One region of the Mesorhizobium sp. M1163 genome, then DNA from elsewhere that is predicted to be linked to it. Evidence: riboswitches for the same ligand, from Rfam matches in the RefSeq annotation. Region 1 holds a riboswitch; each other region holds the start of a gene.
The links. A riboswitch is a leader RNA that binds a small molecule or an ion and turns the genes downstream of it on or off. The one in region 1 is predicted to bind thiamine pyrophosphate.

Region 1 (5,361 bases):
GTAGCTGCCCATGCGCGCCAGCAACAGATAGGGCAATGTCTGCACGGAATCGCTGCCGAACAGCGCAATGACGCCGAGATCACCGAGCGACAGCGCCATGGCGAAGGCGAAGCCGGTGGCGAGCGGCCGCCGCAGCGACGGCCAGTCGACCAGACGCAACCGGTTCCAGCCCGAGATGCCAAGCTGTGCACAGAGCCGTTCGTGGCGTTCGCTCGCCGCGTCATAGGCGGGGCGGATGGCGCGGATGGCGAACGGCATCGCCATCACCGCATTGACCACAACCACCATGACAGGGGCGATCGCAAAGACATCGCTGACGCTGCGCAGGAGCAGGAACCAGCCGGCACCGATGACGATGGGCGGCACCACCAGGACGAACCCCGCACCGGTGTCGGCCAGGTGTTCGAGCAGCGTCCGCCTGCCGGTCCGCCGGGTGAGCGCCAGCGCCCGGCGCGCCATAACCAGCGACAGCGACAACGCCAAGGAGAGCAGCGCCGATAGGAGGGAGAGCACGGCACTGGTCGCCGTCGCTTGCCGCACCGCGCCCTCGCCGGCCAGGCGGCCGAGATCGGCGCCAAGCCCGGCCGACAGCGTAGCCGCCATCGGTCCGGCGACAAACAGCAGTGCCAGCCCGATCACCAGTGCGTTCAGCACGGTCTCGGCCGCACCGGCTGAAAAATACCGGCGCGGGGCTACCGGCAGATTGGCGTCGCCGGTCATACTGGCGCCAAGCCGCGTCAGTGCCAGCACGACGACGAAGGTCAGGGCAATCTGCAACAAGGTCAGCGTCACCGCCCGCGCCGGGTCGAAGTCGAAACGCAGCGCCTGGTATATGGCAACCTCCAGCGTCGTCGCGCGCGGCCCGCCGCCGAGCGTAAGCACGATGGTGAAGGAGGTGATGCACAGCATGAAAACGAGCCCGGCAACGCCCGGCAGGGCCGCACGCAACGCCGGCCATTCGATCAGCCGGAAGGCCGGCGCAGCACCCATGCCAAGCTGGCTCGCCAGCCGCCATTGGTTAGCCGGCACCGTCTGCAACGCTTCCAGGAACAGTCGCGTTGCCAGCGGCAGGTTGAAAAAGACGTGGGCGACGAGAATACCCGATAGGCCATAGATGCCGGGCCAGTTCTGGCCGCCAATCGCACCGAGCAAGCCGGCGAAATACCCGGCGCGGCCATAAAGTGCCAAGACACCGAGTGCGGCAACAATGGCCGGCAGCGCCAGCGGCACGGCGAAAAGCTGCAGGACAAAGCCTCGCCCGAAAAACTGTGGGTGCCGCGACAGGGCGCGCGCGACGAACAGCGCCGGTGCGACGGAGAGCAGGGTCGACAACAGAGCCTGCCAGAGCGTGAAGCGGGCAACACGGAGGAGATAGGAATCAAAGGCGGAGGCGGCGCCCGACAGGTCGCGCATGGCTTCGACGACGAGCCCGGCGAATGCCCCGCCGATCAGCAGCGCGATGGCGGCGAGCGCGACGATGCCGGCAGCGACGCGGGTATCCGATGATGGCGCGCGTTGCACGCTAGACCACCAGATTCGAGATTCTTAGCGAGGATTGCGTTCCTTCGCGCGCCCCTCTGTCCTGCCGGACATCTCCCCCACATGGGGAGAGATTGGCAGGTTCAGCGCTCCGCTCATTCCGGCAATGTCGGAGATTGGCGAAAGCCGGCATGACGGCCAATCTCCCTCCTTGTGGGGGAGATGTCCGGCAGGACAGAGGGGGGCGCCGTAGGGCGATCATCTTTCTATCCGAGCTACTTGCTCATCACCGCCAGCCACTCGTCGACCCAGGCCTTGCGATTTGCGGCGACCTCTTCCGAGCTGAACAGCAAGGTTTTGGTCGGTTTGACGAGCTTGTCGAACGCCGGATTGAGCGGCTTGTCGGTTTTGCCGGCCGGGAACATCCAGTTGGTTTCGGGAATGACGTCCTGGAATTTCGGCCCGGTCATAAAGGCGATGAACTTTTTCGCCAGCGGGTTCTTCGCGCCCTTGGTGGTGATCCCAGCGACCTCGATCTGCAGATATTCGCCTTCCTCGAAGGACGCCGCCTGGTAGCGCGAGGTGTTTTCGGCAACCATGTGGTAGGCTGGCGAAGTGGTATAGGACAGCACCATCGGCGCCTCACCCTTGGTGAACAGGCCGTAGGCCTCGCTCCAGCCCGGCGTCACCGTGAGCACCTTTGCCTTGAGTTTGGCCCAGGCTTCCGGCGCCTTGTCGCCATAGACCGACTTGACCCACAACAGCAGGCCAAGGCCCGGCGTCGAGGTGCGTGGATCCTGGATGACGATTTTGTCGCCGGCATCGCCCTCGACCAATTCCCTGAGGCTCTTCGGCGGGCTCTTCAGTTTTTCGCTATCGTAGACGACAGCGAAATAGCCATAGTCGAACGGCACGAAGATATCGTCGCGCCAGCCGCCCGGCACACTGACGTCCGTCACGGCGCCATGCGGCGAAAACAGGCCGGTTGCCTTGGCGTCCGCCGTCAAATTGGTATCGAGGCCAAGCACGATATCGGCCTTGGTCGCGGCCCCTTCCAGCTTCACACGGTTGAGCAGTGCCACGCCGTCGGCGACCGAGACGAATTCGACGACGCAGCTGCACTCGGCCTCGAAGGCCTTCTTCACCGCCGGTCCCGGACCCCAATCGGCGGTGAAGCTTTCATAGGTATAGACGGTCAGCTTATCCTGTGCCGATGCCTGCCCCGGTAGGGCAAGCGCGGATGCCGCAAGCAGGATAATCGAGACAAGAGAGTGGAAAAAACTGCGCATCGGCGCCTCCTTCGTTCGCGTTGAAAGGAATTGAGGCGTCGGGCTGTCCGAAACGTCTAATCCCTCCGCCGGTACAAACCGGATCAGGTTCAGCGGGTTGGCAGTCTTGCCTCTCAGCCGGTCCGCGAAGATCGCGTCCGGCACCCCGTTAGAGCGTTTCGACACATAGGCCCGGCCGAAGTGCTGCGCAAGCGGAAGTTTGCCGGGCATCCAAAGCGCGGCGTCCTGTTTCATCTGCCGTTTCATCTTCCGTTTCCGGGGCAGGGCTGGTAAGGGCCACGAGATATGAGCACATTCACCATCCTGCTTGGCGGCGATCTCATCCGCACGCCGCTGCTCGACCGCCAGGTCGAAGGCTCCCGCGTCATCGCTGCCGATGCCGGTATCGGCCATGCCCTTATGCTGGGCCTGATGCCGGAACTCTGGGTCGGCGATTTCGATTCCGTGCCTGCCGATTTGCCGGAGGATCTGGCCGCCGTGCCACGGCAGGTGTTTCCCGCCGAAAAGGACAAGACCGACGGTGAACTCGCTATCGCCGCCGCGCTCGAACGCGGTGCGACCAGCCTTGTGCTCGCAGGCGCCTTCGGCGGCAAACGCACCGACCACATCTTCCTGCATTTGGCGCTCAGCGTCCGGCTGGCGGAAGGCGGAACGGAAGTGCTTTTGACCAGCGGCGCACAGGAAGGCATTCCTTTGCTGCCTGGAAAGACTGGCTTCGATTATGTCGACGGTACGCTGTTTTCGGTGCTCGGCTTTTCGGATCTCGCCGGCCTGACAGTCACCGGCGCCAAATGGCCGCTCGCCCATGTCGAGGTTGCCTTCGGCTCGTCGCTGACCATCTCCAACGAGGTCAAGGGCCGGCTGGAAATCGCGCTGGCCAGCGGCCGCGCGCTGCTGCTCGCGCATCCTTTTCCCCTACCTGAAAGCTGACATGGCGCCGCCGCTTCTCAATCTCGACGGGATAAAGCTGACCTTTGGCGGCGCGCCGCTGCTCGACGGTGCCGCCCTGACGGCGTCAGCTGGCGACAAGATCGCCCTGGTCGGCCGCAACGGCTCTGGCAAGTCGACGCTCCTCAAGATCGCTGCCGGGCTGATCGAACCGCAGGACGGCGAAGTCTTCCGCCAGCCCTCGGCGACCGTGCGCTATTTGCCGCAAATGCCCGATATGGACGGTTTTGCGACCGTTCGCGCCTATGTCGAGGCAGGCCTCGGGCCCGCCGACGATCCCTACCGCGCGACCTATCTGATGGAGCATCTCGGCCTATCCGGCGAAGAACGGCCGAACGACCTCTCCGGCGGCGAAGCGCGGCGCGCGGCACTCGCCCGCGTCATGGCGCCCGAGCCCGACATTCTTCTCCTCGATGAGCCGACCAATCATCTTGACCTTTCGGTTATCGAATGGCTGGAGGAGGAGCTTGCCCGCACCTCCTCGGCCCTGGTCGTCATCTCGCATGACCGCCGTTTTCTCGAACGCGTGTCACGCGCCACAATTTGGCTCGACCGCGGCCAGACCCGCCGTCTCGATAAGGGCTTTGCCTATTTCGAGGAATGGCGCGACACGGTGTTGGAGGAGGAAGAGCGCGAGCAGCACAAGCTCGGCCGCCAGATCGTGCGCGAGGAGCACTGGCTGCGCTATGGCGTGACGGCAAGGCGCAAGCGCAACATGCGCCGGCTCGGTGAGTTGCAGACCATGCGCCAGCGCTTTCGCGGTCATCGTGGCGCCGAGGGTGCGGCGACGATGACAGCCAGCGACGCCGCCGAATCCGGCAAGCTGGTGATTGAGGCCAAGAACATCGAGAAGAGCTTTGGCGATCTGACCGTGGTCAAGGGATTCTCGACACGCATCCAGCGCGGCGATCGCGTCGGTCTGGTCGGGCCGAACGGCGCCGGCAAGACGACGCTATTGAAGATGCTGACCGGCGAATTGAAGCCGGACGCAGGCACGGTGCGGCTCGGCACCAACCTGGAGATCGCCACGCTCGACCAGAAGCGCGAGGCCGTCGATCCGCAGGAGACACTGGCGCAGTATCTCACCGACGGGCGCGGCGAGAACCTTGTCATCAATGGCGAGCAGCGCCACGTCGTGTCCTACATGAAGGACTTCCTGTTCAAGCCGGAACAGGCGCGCACGCCGGTGCGCGAGCTTTCGGGCGGCGAGCGGGCACGGCTGATCCTCGCCCGCGTTTTGGCGCGGCCGGCAAACCTGCTTGTGCTCGACGAGCCGACCAACGATCTCGACATGGAGACGCTGGAGCTGCTGCAGGAACTGGTCGCCGGCTTTGCCGGCACGGTGATCCTGGTCAGCCACGATCGCGATTTCCTCGACCGCACGGTGACCAGCATCATCGCGCCGGATGGCGACGGCCGCTGCTGGATCGAATATGCCGGCGGCTATTCCGATATGCTGGCGCAGCGCGGCGGCACCAGGCTGGACGACCGCAAGGCGCGGCCGAAGGCAGAGACCGGCGAGGCGACGGCGGCAAGCAGGAGCGAAGCGGCCGCTAGCAGGGGCCCGGCCAAGAAACTGTCGTTCAAGCAGAAATTCGCGCTGGAAACCTTACCCAAGAAGATCGAGGCGGTGTCGGCCTCGATC
Region 2 (5,361 bases), on a different contig from region 1:
AGTTCGTACCGAAGACTTCGCGCGCCATTTTCACGGTCGTGACCGCTTCCTTGACGGAGTGACAGCCAGCAGTGTTGGGCAGGATTCTGACGCCGAGCGAGCGGATCAGTGACCAGAATTTTTCGCCAGCCCTGCCGCCTGCCATCTCGCGGCGCAGCGAGACGGTCACCACCGAGGTTCCCGACGCCTTGACCGCCTCGGCAAGGATGGCCGGCGAAGGATATTGAGCGGTACCGAGAAGCAGGCGCGACGGAAGCTCGGTTCCATAAAGCTCTAACATGGTCTAACCGCCTTGCATGGGCGAGAGGATTTCGATCCGGTCGCCGTCGCTCAACTGGAATTCCGCCCGCTTGGCTTTGTGCACGAGGTCGCTGTTGACCGCCGTCGCCAGCCAATCGCCCTCATAGTCCAGCGCGGCAAGCAGCTCGGCCAGCGTGGTGGCGGCAACCTCATGCGCTTCGCCGTTGACCATCAGTTTCATGAGCAAGCTCCTTGGTTGCGTCTTGATTGAAAACCAGGTCGGCAGCCTGGCGCGCCATGGCAGGCGCGAGAAGAAAACCATGGCGATAGAGTCCATTGATCGCGACGGCAGTTCCAAGTGCCTCCACGCGCGGCAGATTGTCGGGAAAGGCTGGACGGATGCCGACACCTGTTTCAACGATCCCGGCCTCACCAAAAGCCGGGTGGAGGGCATAGGCGGCACCGAGCAGTTCCATCATCGAACGCGCCGTCACCGGTCCGGCGGACTGGCTTTCAACCATAGTCGCGCCGATCATGAACTGCGTGTCGGCACGCGGCACCGCATAAAGCGGAAAGCGCGGATGCAGCAGCCTGACCGGGCGCGACAGCGAGATATCACGCGTGCGCAGGATCAGCATTTCGCCGCGAACGCCGCGCAGCCTGTCATCGGCTGCTGCGATTCCAGTGCAGTCGATCTGACGATCGAAATCGGAAACAGGCTGGGCGTCGGCGCCGAAGCGAAATTCGACGCCCATGGCCGCGAGCTTGTCATGAAGTGCTACCATCGCCTGGCGCGGGTCGAGATGAGCCTCATCGGGGAAGAGCAATCCGCGCCAGAAGCGGCCGGCGAGGTCGGGTTCCAGGAGCGAAATTTCATCTTCGGCGACCCGCCGATATCCCGACGTGCGGCTGGCGAACCGGTCGAGCTCGCCAGTATCACGCAGCGCGGCCACGACCAACGTTCCGGCACGTATCACCTGACCCGGTAGCACCGCATCCCACCAGTCGGCGGCGTCGCGTCCGAGATCCAGCACCGGCTGCTCGGCGCTTTCACGCTCGCACCATGGCGCGAGCATACCACCGGCGAACCACGACGCATTGCCCTCGATGGCAGGCCTTGTCTCGGCAACGGTGGTCACCGCGCCGCGTGCGGCGAGCTCGAAGGCGGCGGTGAGGCCGGCAACACCGGCCCCTTTGACCAGCACCCTCATGATGGCGCATGCGCCTGTGGCATGGCCGGTGCGCCGGTCTCGTCCGCCGGTATGTAGAGATTGCCGCCCTCGCGGTATTTCGCCGCCATCGCCGCCATGCCCTCCTTCTGCGCCTCGGCGCGGATGTCGTGGGAGATACGCATGGAGCAGAATTTCGGCCCGCACATCGAGCAGAAATGCGCCAGCTTGTGCGCCTCCTTGGGCAAGGTCTGATCGTGGAAGGACCGCGCGGTTTCGGGATCGAGCGACAGGTTGAACTGGTCCTCCCAGCGGAACTCGAAGCGCGCGCGGGAAAGGGAATCGTCCCTGAGTTTCGCCGCCGGATGACCCTTCGCCAGATCAGCGGCGTGTGCGGCTATCTTGTAGGTGATGACGCCCGTCTTGACGTCGTTGCGATCGGGAAGGCCGAGATGTTCCTTGGGCGTGACGTAGCAGAGCATGGCGGTGCCGAACCAACCGATCATCGCCGCGCCGATGCCGGAGGTGATGTGGTCGTAGCCCGGCGCGATGTCGGTCGTCAGCGGCCCAAGCGTATAGAACGGCGCCTCGCCGCAGACGGCGAGCTGCTTGTCCATGTTCTCCTTGATCTTGTGCATGGGAACATGGCCCGGCCCCTCGATCATCACCTGGCAATCCTTGGCCCAGGCGATCTTTGTCAACTCGCCGAGCGTTTCCAGTTCGGCGAATTGTGCTGCGTCATTGGCGTCGGCGATCGAGCCGGGACGAAGGCCGTCGCCCAGCGAAAAGGACACGTCATAGCCGCGGCAAATGTCGCAGATCTCGGCGAAATGTTCGTAGAGGAAGCTTTCCCGGTGATGGTGCAGGCACCATTTGGCCATGATCGAGCCACCGCGCGAGACGATGCCAGTGACCCGGTCAACGGTCAGCGGGATGTAGTGCAGCCGCACGCCCGCATGGATGGTGAAATAGTCGACGCCCTGTTCGGCCTGCTCGATCAGCGTGTCGCGGTAGACCTCCCAGGTCAGATCCTCGGCAATGCCGCCAACCTTCTCGAGCGCCTGGTAGAGCGGCACCGTGCCGATCGGCACCGGCGAGTTGCGCACGATCCAGTCGCGGATGTTGTGGATGTTTCGGCCGGTCGACAGGTCCATCACCGTATCGGCGCCCCAGCGGATCGCCCACACCATCTTTTCGACCTCTTTGGCCATGGACGAGGTGACGGCGGAGTTACCGATATTGGCGTTGATCTTGACCAGGAAATTGCGACCGATGATCATCGGCTCGCTCTCGGGATGGTTGATGTTGGCGGGAATGATTGCGCGTCCGCGCGCCACCTCCTCTCGGACGAATTCCGGCGTCACGAAATCGGGCAGCGTCGCGCCGAAAGCCTCGCCGTCACGCTCAAGCTTGCCATGCAGGATCTCACGACCAAGGTTCTCGCGGATGGCGACGAACTCCATTTCGGGCGTGATGATGCCGGCGCGCGCATAGGCAAGCTGTGTCACCGCCTTGCCGGCCCTGGCCCTGAGTGGCCGGTTGCGGACTGGAAATTCTGGCGTCAGGCGTTCGCCCGTAGCGAACCCATTGTCTTCTGGCCGGACGTGGCGGCCGTCATAGGCTTCGACATCGCCGCGCGCCAAAATCCATTCGTGGCGAAGTCGGGCTAGGCCTTTTTCGATGCTGGTTTCGACAGCCGGATCGGTATAGGGGCCCGACGGATCGTAGACGGTGACGGGCGGCTCGCCGGCTGTCGGATGGACAGAGATTTCGCGCATCGGCACCCTGAGCTGCGGGTGGATGGTACCGGATTTGTGGATTTTGCGTGAGGCAGGCAGCGGTCCCGTCGAGACGGCGGGGGTGAGGGCATTCATCTTGAGGCTCCTTTGCTCGTTGCATTGGAGACCCAGTTCTGTGCCGGAAGGATGAAAAGACGCTTCTAGCGACCTGCTGAAACAGGACCTCGGGCGTGAACTCCCGCAAAGCGCTTGCACCGTCCCTACGCCAGTATGAACTGGATCAGGTTCAACGGGTCACTGCGCCGCGAAAGCCAGCAGTATCTCAGCCCCTTGCCGGGACTCCCCTGGTGAATGCCTCAAGTTGAACGGGCCGGGGTTGTCTTGTCAAGCGCATGTTCGTCCTGCGGCGGCGGTGGGCGGCAATCAAATTGGGCCCAAATTGGGCCGACGGCCTCGCCACGGGTCGCGGAGAAGTTCCGCGGGAGATAGGGCAGGTGTGGCCAAAGCTGCATTTGCCTCATCAAACTTGATGTGACATTGACGTAGACGGAACTGCTGCGTTTCAAGGATCTTAAGCCGTCAATGCCTGATCGGAACAGAACTGGTGGGCCGCCCGAACGCCCCACAAACATCGTGCTCTCGATCACCTCCTATTGTCGCCGGAAAAGGGGTGATCGACCAATCGATCAAGTCGACCGCTCGCTGAAGGGCGCCCTCGGTTTCAGCACGGCTGGGCGAAGTGGCAATGACATGTCCAATCCAGTCTCGGAAATCCCCCTTCCTGACGATCGGTGTCTTGGGTTCAACATTCAATTTGACCTCGGCCACACCTGATATAGCAGCTGCCTGAGTGTCGCCACCAATCCAGTCCAGGGTGCCATCTTGATCAGGAAGCAGGAATCGCGCGGCCGCAGTATGCGAATGCTTTTTGCGCAGATCCCATTCCTCGCCAATTGACAAGCTTGATGTGCTCGGTGACGAGGTCGACACCGTAAGCTAACTGGACCAGTTGAGGGTCGGGCGCGCCACTAAGACGCGGATTGACTTCAATGACAACTGGACCGCGTTTCGTGCACCGGAGTTCAATGTTAGTTGGCCCCCAGCCAAGGCCGAGAGCCCGCAAACAGCTCAACGAAACATCGGCGATGCGCTCACGCTCCTGATCGGTTAGCAGGGCCGGATACGTCACCTCACGTATGACGAAATGGGGGAGGGGACCAAAGTCATTGGCGCAAATCGCAACGACCTCATTCCCCATAACATTAATGCTATAGAACGGGCCCTGTGCGAATTCTTCGACGAGTATTTTCGGTGTAGACCGCCATATGTGCTTTCCGCCCAATAGATAGGTCGTATGTTCGGCTACGTCTTCGAGGCTGCGGCACAATCGGACACCCATGCTGCCGCTGCCTAATGCCGGCTTAAGAATCACGGGCAGGCCGATCTCTGCAGCCGAGCTTTCTACCTCCGCCGCATTCGTTGCCAACCGATAAGCCGGTATTGGAACGCCGGCCTGCGCGAGGAACTCGCCATGAGCCGGGTGCGCAGCGATCGTCCGACGCTCTTGTATTTGCTGGATCCCAGCCGGCTCCGCCTCCGACTGCCTCGGTAGCTCGGTATCCTGAGCGCGTCGGCGGCATCATGCCATTATCATCCTACGAATTGCATGCTCCATCGTCCTGGACGAGACCGGTTTGGCTAGCCAAAGGACGAAGGTCTGATTACCAGATGTGATCGGCATGGGGTCGCTTCCACCAACGACGATGATGGGCACCGTCATCAGGGTGGTACGTACGGCTTCGGGCTGTCCTGGCCCGAGGAAAGTCGCTTTATCGAAAATTAGGAGGTCGGCTGCCTTCCCGCTCTCGATCCAGTCGCAAAGACTTTCGAAGGTCGCGAAGCCGACAGGCTTATAACCAAGCGCGGCGATCTTATCGTTGTAGATCTCCAACGCTGCTGGATCGGGCTCCACGACTGCAATGATTTCTCCGTTGCCAAGTGATCCATCGCATGGGCCGAAAGCGCTATCAGCTCTGACCTGCTCCTCAGCGCAGGCCGGTAAGTAGAGATCGAAGCGTGTACCTCGGCCAACAGCCGAGGTGACGTCAAGGCATCCTGCGAGCGCGCTCACATGGCGGTCCACTGCAGCAAGACCCAGTCCGGTCCCGCCGACGCGAGAGCGCGTGGTAAAAAAGGGCTCAAAGATATGCGGA
Region 3 (5,361 bases), on a different contig from region 1:
TTGTGCACGAGGTCGCTGTTGACGGCCGTTGCCAGCCAATCGCCTTCATAGTCGAGCGCCGCAAGCAGCTCGGCCAGCGTGGTGGCTGCAACCTCATGCACTTTGCCGTTGACCGTCAGTTTCATGAGCAAGCTCCTTCGTTCCGTCTTGATGGAAGACCAGGTCGGCCGCCTGGCGCGCCATGGCAGGGGCGAGAAGAAAGCCATGGCGATAAAGCCCGTTGACTGCGACGGTGCTTCCATGTGCCTCGACACGCGGCAGATTGTCGGGAAAAGCAGGACGGACGCCGACACCGGTTTCAACGATCCCGGCCTCGCCGAATGCCGGATGGAGGGCATAGGCGGCACCCAGAAGCTCCATCATCGAACGCACCGTGGCCGGCTCGGCGGACCCGCTCTCGATCATGGTCGCACCGACCATGAAACACTGGCCGGTGCGCGGCACCACATAGAGCGGAAAGCGCGGATGAAGCAGCCGGACCGGGCGCGACAGCGAGATGTCGGGCGTGCGCAGGATCAGCATTTCGCCGCGAACGCCGCGTAGCCGGTCATCGATGGCTGCCATTCCCGTGCAGTCGATCTGATGATCGAAACCAAAAACATGCCAGACCTCGGTGCCGAAGTGAAACTCGACACCCATGGCTGCGAGCTTGTCATGAAGCGCTGCCATCGCCTGACGCGGGTCGAGATGCGCCTCGTCGGAGAAGAGCAATCCGCGCCGGAAGCGGCCGGCGAGGTCGGGCTCCAGGAGCGCAATTTCGTCTTCATCGACACGCCGATGGCCCGAGGTGCGGCTGGCGAAGCGGTCGATCTCGCCCGCATCGCGCGGCGCGGCCACGACCAGCGTTCCGGCCCGCGTCACCTGGCCGGGCGTTGCGGCATCCCACCAGTCGGCGGCACCGCGCCCGAGATCCAGCACCGGCTGCTCGGCGCTTTCGCGCTCGCACCATGGCGCCAACATGCCGCCGGCGAACCACGACGCATTGCCCCCAAGGCCAGGCCTTGTCTCGGCAACGGAAACCGCCGCGCCGCGTGCGGCGAGCTCGAAGGCGGCGGTGAGGCCGGCAACGCCGGCCCCTTTGACCAGCACCTTCATAATGGCTCACGTGGCTGAGGTATGAGCGGTGCGCCGGTCTCGTCCGCCGGCAGGTAGAGATCGCCGCCCTCGCGGTATTTCGCCGCCATCGCCGCCATGCCCTCCTTCTGCGCTTCGGTGCGGATGTCGTGGGAAATTCGCATCGAGCAGAATTTCGGCCCGCACATCGAGCAGAAATGCGCCAGCTTGTGCGCCTCCTTGGGCAAGGTCTGATCGTGGAAGGACCGCGCGGTTTCGGGATCGAGCGACAGGTTGAACTGGTCCTCCCAGCGGAATTCGAAGCGCGCGCGGGAAAGGGCATCATCCCTGACTTTCGCCGCCGGATGACCTTTTGCCAGGTCGGCGGCATGGGCGGCTATCTTGTAGGTGATCACGCCGATCTTGACGTCGTTGCGATCGGGAAGGCCGAGATGCTCCTTGGGCGTGACGTAGCAGAGCATGGCGGTGCCGAACCAACCGATCATCGCCGCGCCGATGCCGGAGGTGATGTGGTCGTAGCCCGGCGCGATGTCGGTCGTCAGCGGCCCAAGCGTATAGAACGGCGCCTCGCCGCAGACGGCGAGCTGCTTGTCCATGTTCTCCTTGACCTTGTGCATCGGCACGTGGCCGGGGCCTTCGATCATTACCTGGCAATCCTTCGCCCAGGCGATCTGTGTCAGCTCGCCGAGCGTCTCCAGCTCGGCGAATTGTGCTGCGTCATTGGCGTCGGCGATCGAGCCAGGACGAAGGCCGTCGCCCAGCGAAAAGGACACGTCATAGGCGCGGCAAATGTCGCAGATCTCGGCGAAATGTTCGTAGAGGAAGCTTTCCCGGTGATGATGCAGGCACCATTTGGCCATGATCGAGCCACCGCGCGAGACGATGCCAGTGACCCGGTCAACGGTCAGCGGGATGTAGTGCAGCCGCACGCCCGCATGGATGGTGAAATAGTCGACGCCCTGTTCGGCCTGTTCGATCAGCGTGTCGCGGTAGACCTCCCAGGTCAGGTCCTCGGCGATGCCGCCGACCTTTTCGAGCGCCTGATAGAGCGGCACCGTGCCGATCGGCACCGGCGCGTTGCGGACGATCCAGTCGCGGATGTTGTGGATGTTGCGGCCGGTCGACAGGTCCATCACCGTGTCTGCGCCCCAGCGGATCGCCCACACCATTTTTTCGACCTCTTCAGCCATCGACGATGTGACGGCGGAGTTGCCGATGTTGGCGTTGATCTTGACCAGGAAATTGCGACCGATGATCATCGGCTCGCTCTCGGGATGGTTGATGTTGGCGGGAATGATTGCGCGTCCGCGCGCCACCTCATCACGCACGAAATCCGGCGTGACGAAATCGGGCAGTGTCGCGCCGAAAGCCTCGCCGTCGCGCTCAAGCTTGCCGTGCAGGATCTCGCGACCAAGGTTCTCGCGGATGGCGGCGAACTCCATTTCGGGTGTGATGATGCCGGCGCGCGCATAGGCAAGCTGCGTCACCGCCTTGCCTGCTTTGGCTCTGAGCGGTTGGTGGCGAATGGGAAATTCCGGCGTCAGGCGTTCGCCCGTCGCGAATCCGTTGTCCTCCGGCCGGACATGGCGGCCGTCATAGGCCTCGACATCGCCGCGCGCCGTAATCCATTCGTGGCGAAGCCGTGCAAGGCCATTTTCGATGCTGGTTTCGACAGTCGGGTCTGTATAGGGGCCGGACGGATCGTAGACGGTGACGGGCGGTTCGCCGGCCGTCGGATGGACGGAGATTTCGCGCATCGGCACCCTGATCTGCGGGTGGATGGCACCGGGCTTGTGGATTTTTCGTGAGGCGGGCAGCGGTCCCGTCGAGACGGCGGGGGTGAGGGCATTCATCTTGAGGCTCCTTTGCTCGTTGCATTGGAGACCCAGTTCTGTGCCGGGAGGATGAAAAGACGCTTCTGTCGACCTGCCGAAACAGGACCTCGGGCGTAAACTCCCGCAAAGCGCTTGCACCGTCCCTACGCCAGTATGAACTGGATCAGGTTCAACGGGTCACTGCGCCGCGAATGCCAGCAGTATCTCAGCCCCTTGCCGGGACTCCCCTGGTGAATGCGTGAGGTTGGACGGGACGGCTCCGGTTTGTCAAGCGCGTTCTGGCCGCGGCTGATCGGCGGCCGGTCAGACCGTGCGGACAAAATCGTGCATGTCTCGGCGACAAGTCAAGCCTCGGAGATGAAGGCAGGGACAAGGGAATCGCAAACCGTCGGACTGAAAATCGATCCTGATGATCACACCTTCAATGGGCACCAAAGGTTTGCGCGTAGATCGCCTCGATTCTTCCTGCCTCGTCACTGGTCAGCGTGGCGAATTCCTTTTCGCGCGCGCGGTTCGATAGATGTCCATCATTCTGGTGAAGAAAACGGAAGAGCAGATCGGTCAACCGCTCGGGCATGTCAATAAAGGCGTCCACCTGCTGCCGGAACTGATCGTAGCGCTGCAGAAATGCGGTTTCCTCGGGAAGGTCCCGTTCGATCGTCCGCTGAACGCAGGCATAGAGGAATTCGGCGTGCGGGGTTGCATCGAAGAACCGGTAGAAATCACCGGTGTCATTCAGCACCCGGACGTTGAATTGCGGCGTCGGTTCCCATTCCACCAACGGCAGAAGGCGCTGCGAATAGCTCTCGAGCACGCCCCTGTACTCGTTGATCTGGTCCAGGATCGCGGCCGAGACGGGAAAGACCACTCCCGGCGGATTGAAGCCGCGCATGGCAAGGACGTGGTGGATTAGGTAGCGGTGAATGCGGCCGTTTCCGTCCTCGAACGGGTGAATGTAGACAAAGCCGAAGGCGAGGATTGCGGCGGCTACGACTGCATCAAGGTTTTGCGCGGGGCCCTGATCGAACGCCGCCATTCCATCGATTAGCCGCGGCAGGTCCTCGGGCCGAGCGCTGATGTGATCGGGCAAGGGCGTGCCGTTGTCTCGGTCATGCTCACCGACGAAACCTCCTTCTTTTCGGAAGCCAAGTCTTACGAAACGGGCGTCGCCAAGTACAATTCTTTGCAGACGCAGCAGCTCATCGCGATCGATCGGCCAGCGGCCGGCTTCGCCGATGGCGCGGCCCCAGCGCTGGATGCGATCTTGCGGCGGGTGCTCGCCCTCGATCGCATAGCTTGATCGCGAGTCTTTGAGCAAAAGAAAGGCGGCGGTCCGAGCAAGAAGGTCGCGCGGCACGTCCGCTACGATTGCCTCCGCGCGCCGCGGTAGTTCAAGGCCGATGAATTTTTCGAGAATCTTGGTGCGGAACACCAGAGGGCAGAACTCACGCGTGCCGGGGAGATTGTCCCTTACGCGGTAGCGCGAAGCGGTCTTGTCGGGTCCGGGCCACTGCAGCTCGGGATCGACAACCGGAATGTATCGTCCGGCCGCCGCGTCCGGCAGATCGATACGCGCTCCCCTCAGCCATTCATATAAAAACCAGATGCGGCGGGCATAACTGCCGGTCGGGCTTTCACGGACCAGCGCCTCGATCGGCGCGGGACCGGTCACTTGGAACAGCCGCTTGAGGACGGCAAGGTCCAGTCCCTCGTACTTGAGCGCAAAGGTCAGGTGGCCTTCGAGGGTAGGATTTGGGGCGTGGCGGGGGGTCATGATCCGCCAGCCATCCCGTTCGGTAATGCGATGATGCTCGCCCGTGGCGAACAACCTACGGGGCAAGGGCACGGCGAGCCTGTAGGCTCCGATCAGCGCGCTGTACCCGGCCGGGGTCGCCGTTTCAGGAAGGCGGATTTCCTGAAAAACGGTAACAGGACCTGAAAATTGGTGCTCTTGCACCGCAGGCATGAAAAGCGAATCCTTTCATCGAATTTTGGTTCAGTTGGGCCAACATCTATGAAAAATGATCCTATTCCATGAAAATTGATGCCACAAGACAAATTTTCCGAAAACCGATTCTAAACGGTGCTGGAGTCATCAAGCGAGAACTCCGCCACCGGCTCAAGGAAGCGACTTCAGACAAAAAGGTGAGTCCAGGAACCGCCATTCGCCGGTCTTTTAGTCACGAGGCCGGCACGGATGGCCCGCCTTACGTCGAGCCGGATTGCTCGAGTAGAACCGCGCCGTTCGGGGCTCACTCATAGAGTGCTCCGGCGCGCGATCCCGATTTGATAGCCGCGATCACGCTCGCGACTGATCTTGGTGACGTGGCGGCGTCGGAGTAGAAAACTGATGCAGGATCTCGGTGGCGTCGTGTGTGTGTGTGACCTGAAGTGAGTTCTCTGCGGTATGGGGGACGGAACGCAGCGCGCGCGTCTTCTCGGCAAACAGATC

Region 2: another riboswitch for thiamine pyrophosphate. It lies ahead of thiC (phosphomethylpyrimidine synthase ThiC); the one in region 1 lies ahead of thiB (thiamine ABC transporter substrate binding subunit).
Region 3: another riboswitch for thiamine pyrophosphate. It lies ahead of thiC (phosphomethylpyrimidine synthase ThiC); the one in region 1 lies ahead of thiB (thiamine ABC transporter substrate binding subunit).

Annotation. Positions count from the first base shown of each region.
Region 1 is NZ_JAMYMF010000043.1:13,388-18,748, reverse strand. It holds gene thiP (thiamine/thiamine pyrophosphate ABC transporter permease) at 1-1,521, opposite strand, end outside; gene thiB (thiamine ABC transporter substrate binding subunit) at 1,755-2,768, opposite strand; TPP riboswitch at 2,812-2,926, opposite strand; gene NKH43_RS30310 (thiamine diphosphokinase) at 3,054-3,698, shown strand; gene NKH43_RS30305 (ABC-F family ATP-binding cassette domain-containing protein) at 3,700-5,361, shown strand, end outside.
Region 2 is NZ_JAMYMF010000025.1:8,413-13,773, reverse strand. It holds gene NKH43_RS22465 (thiazole synthase) at 1-280, opposite strand, end outside; gene thiS (sulfur carrier protein ThiS) at 284-481, opposite strand; gene thiO (glycine oxidase ThiO) at 450-1,451, opposite strand; gene thiC (phosphomethylpyrimidine synthase ThiC) at 1,448-3,283, opposite strand; TPP riboswitch at 3,388-3,504, opposite strand; partial or broken gene NKH43_RS22445 (ATP-grasp domain-containing protein) at 3,728-4,670, opposite strand; gene NKH43_RS22440 (two-component system VirA-like sensor kinase) at 4,788-5,361, opposite strand, start outside.
Region 3 is NZ_JAMYMF010000045.1:40,010-45,370, forward strand. It holds gene thiS (sulfur carrier protein ThiS) at 1-125, opposite strand, end outside; gene thiO (glycine oxidase ThiO) at 94-1,095, opposite strand; gene thiC (phosphomethylpyrimidine synthase ThiC) at 1,092-2,927, opposite strand; TPP riboswitch at 3,032-3,148, opposite strand; gene NKH43_RS30920 (Fic family protein) at 3,331-4,875, opposite strand.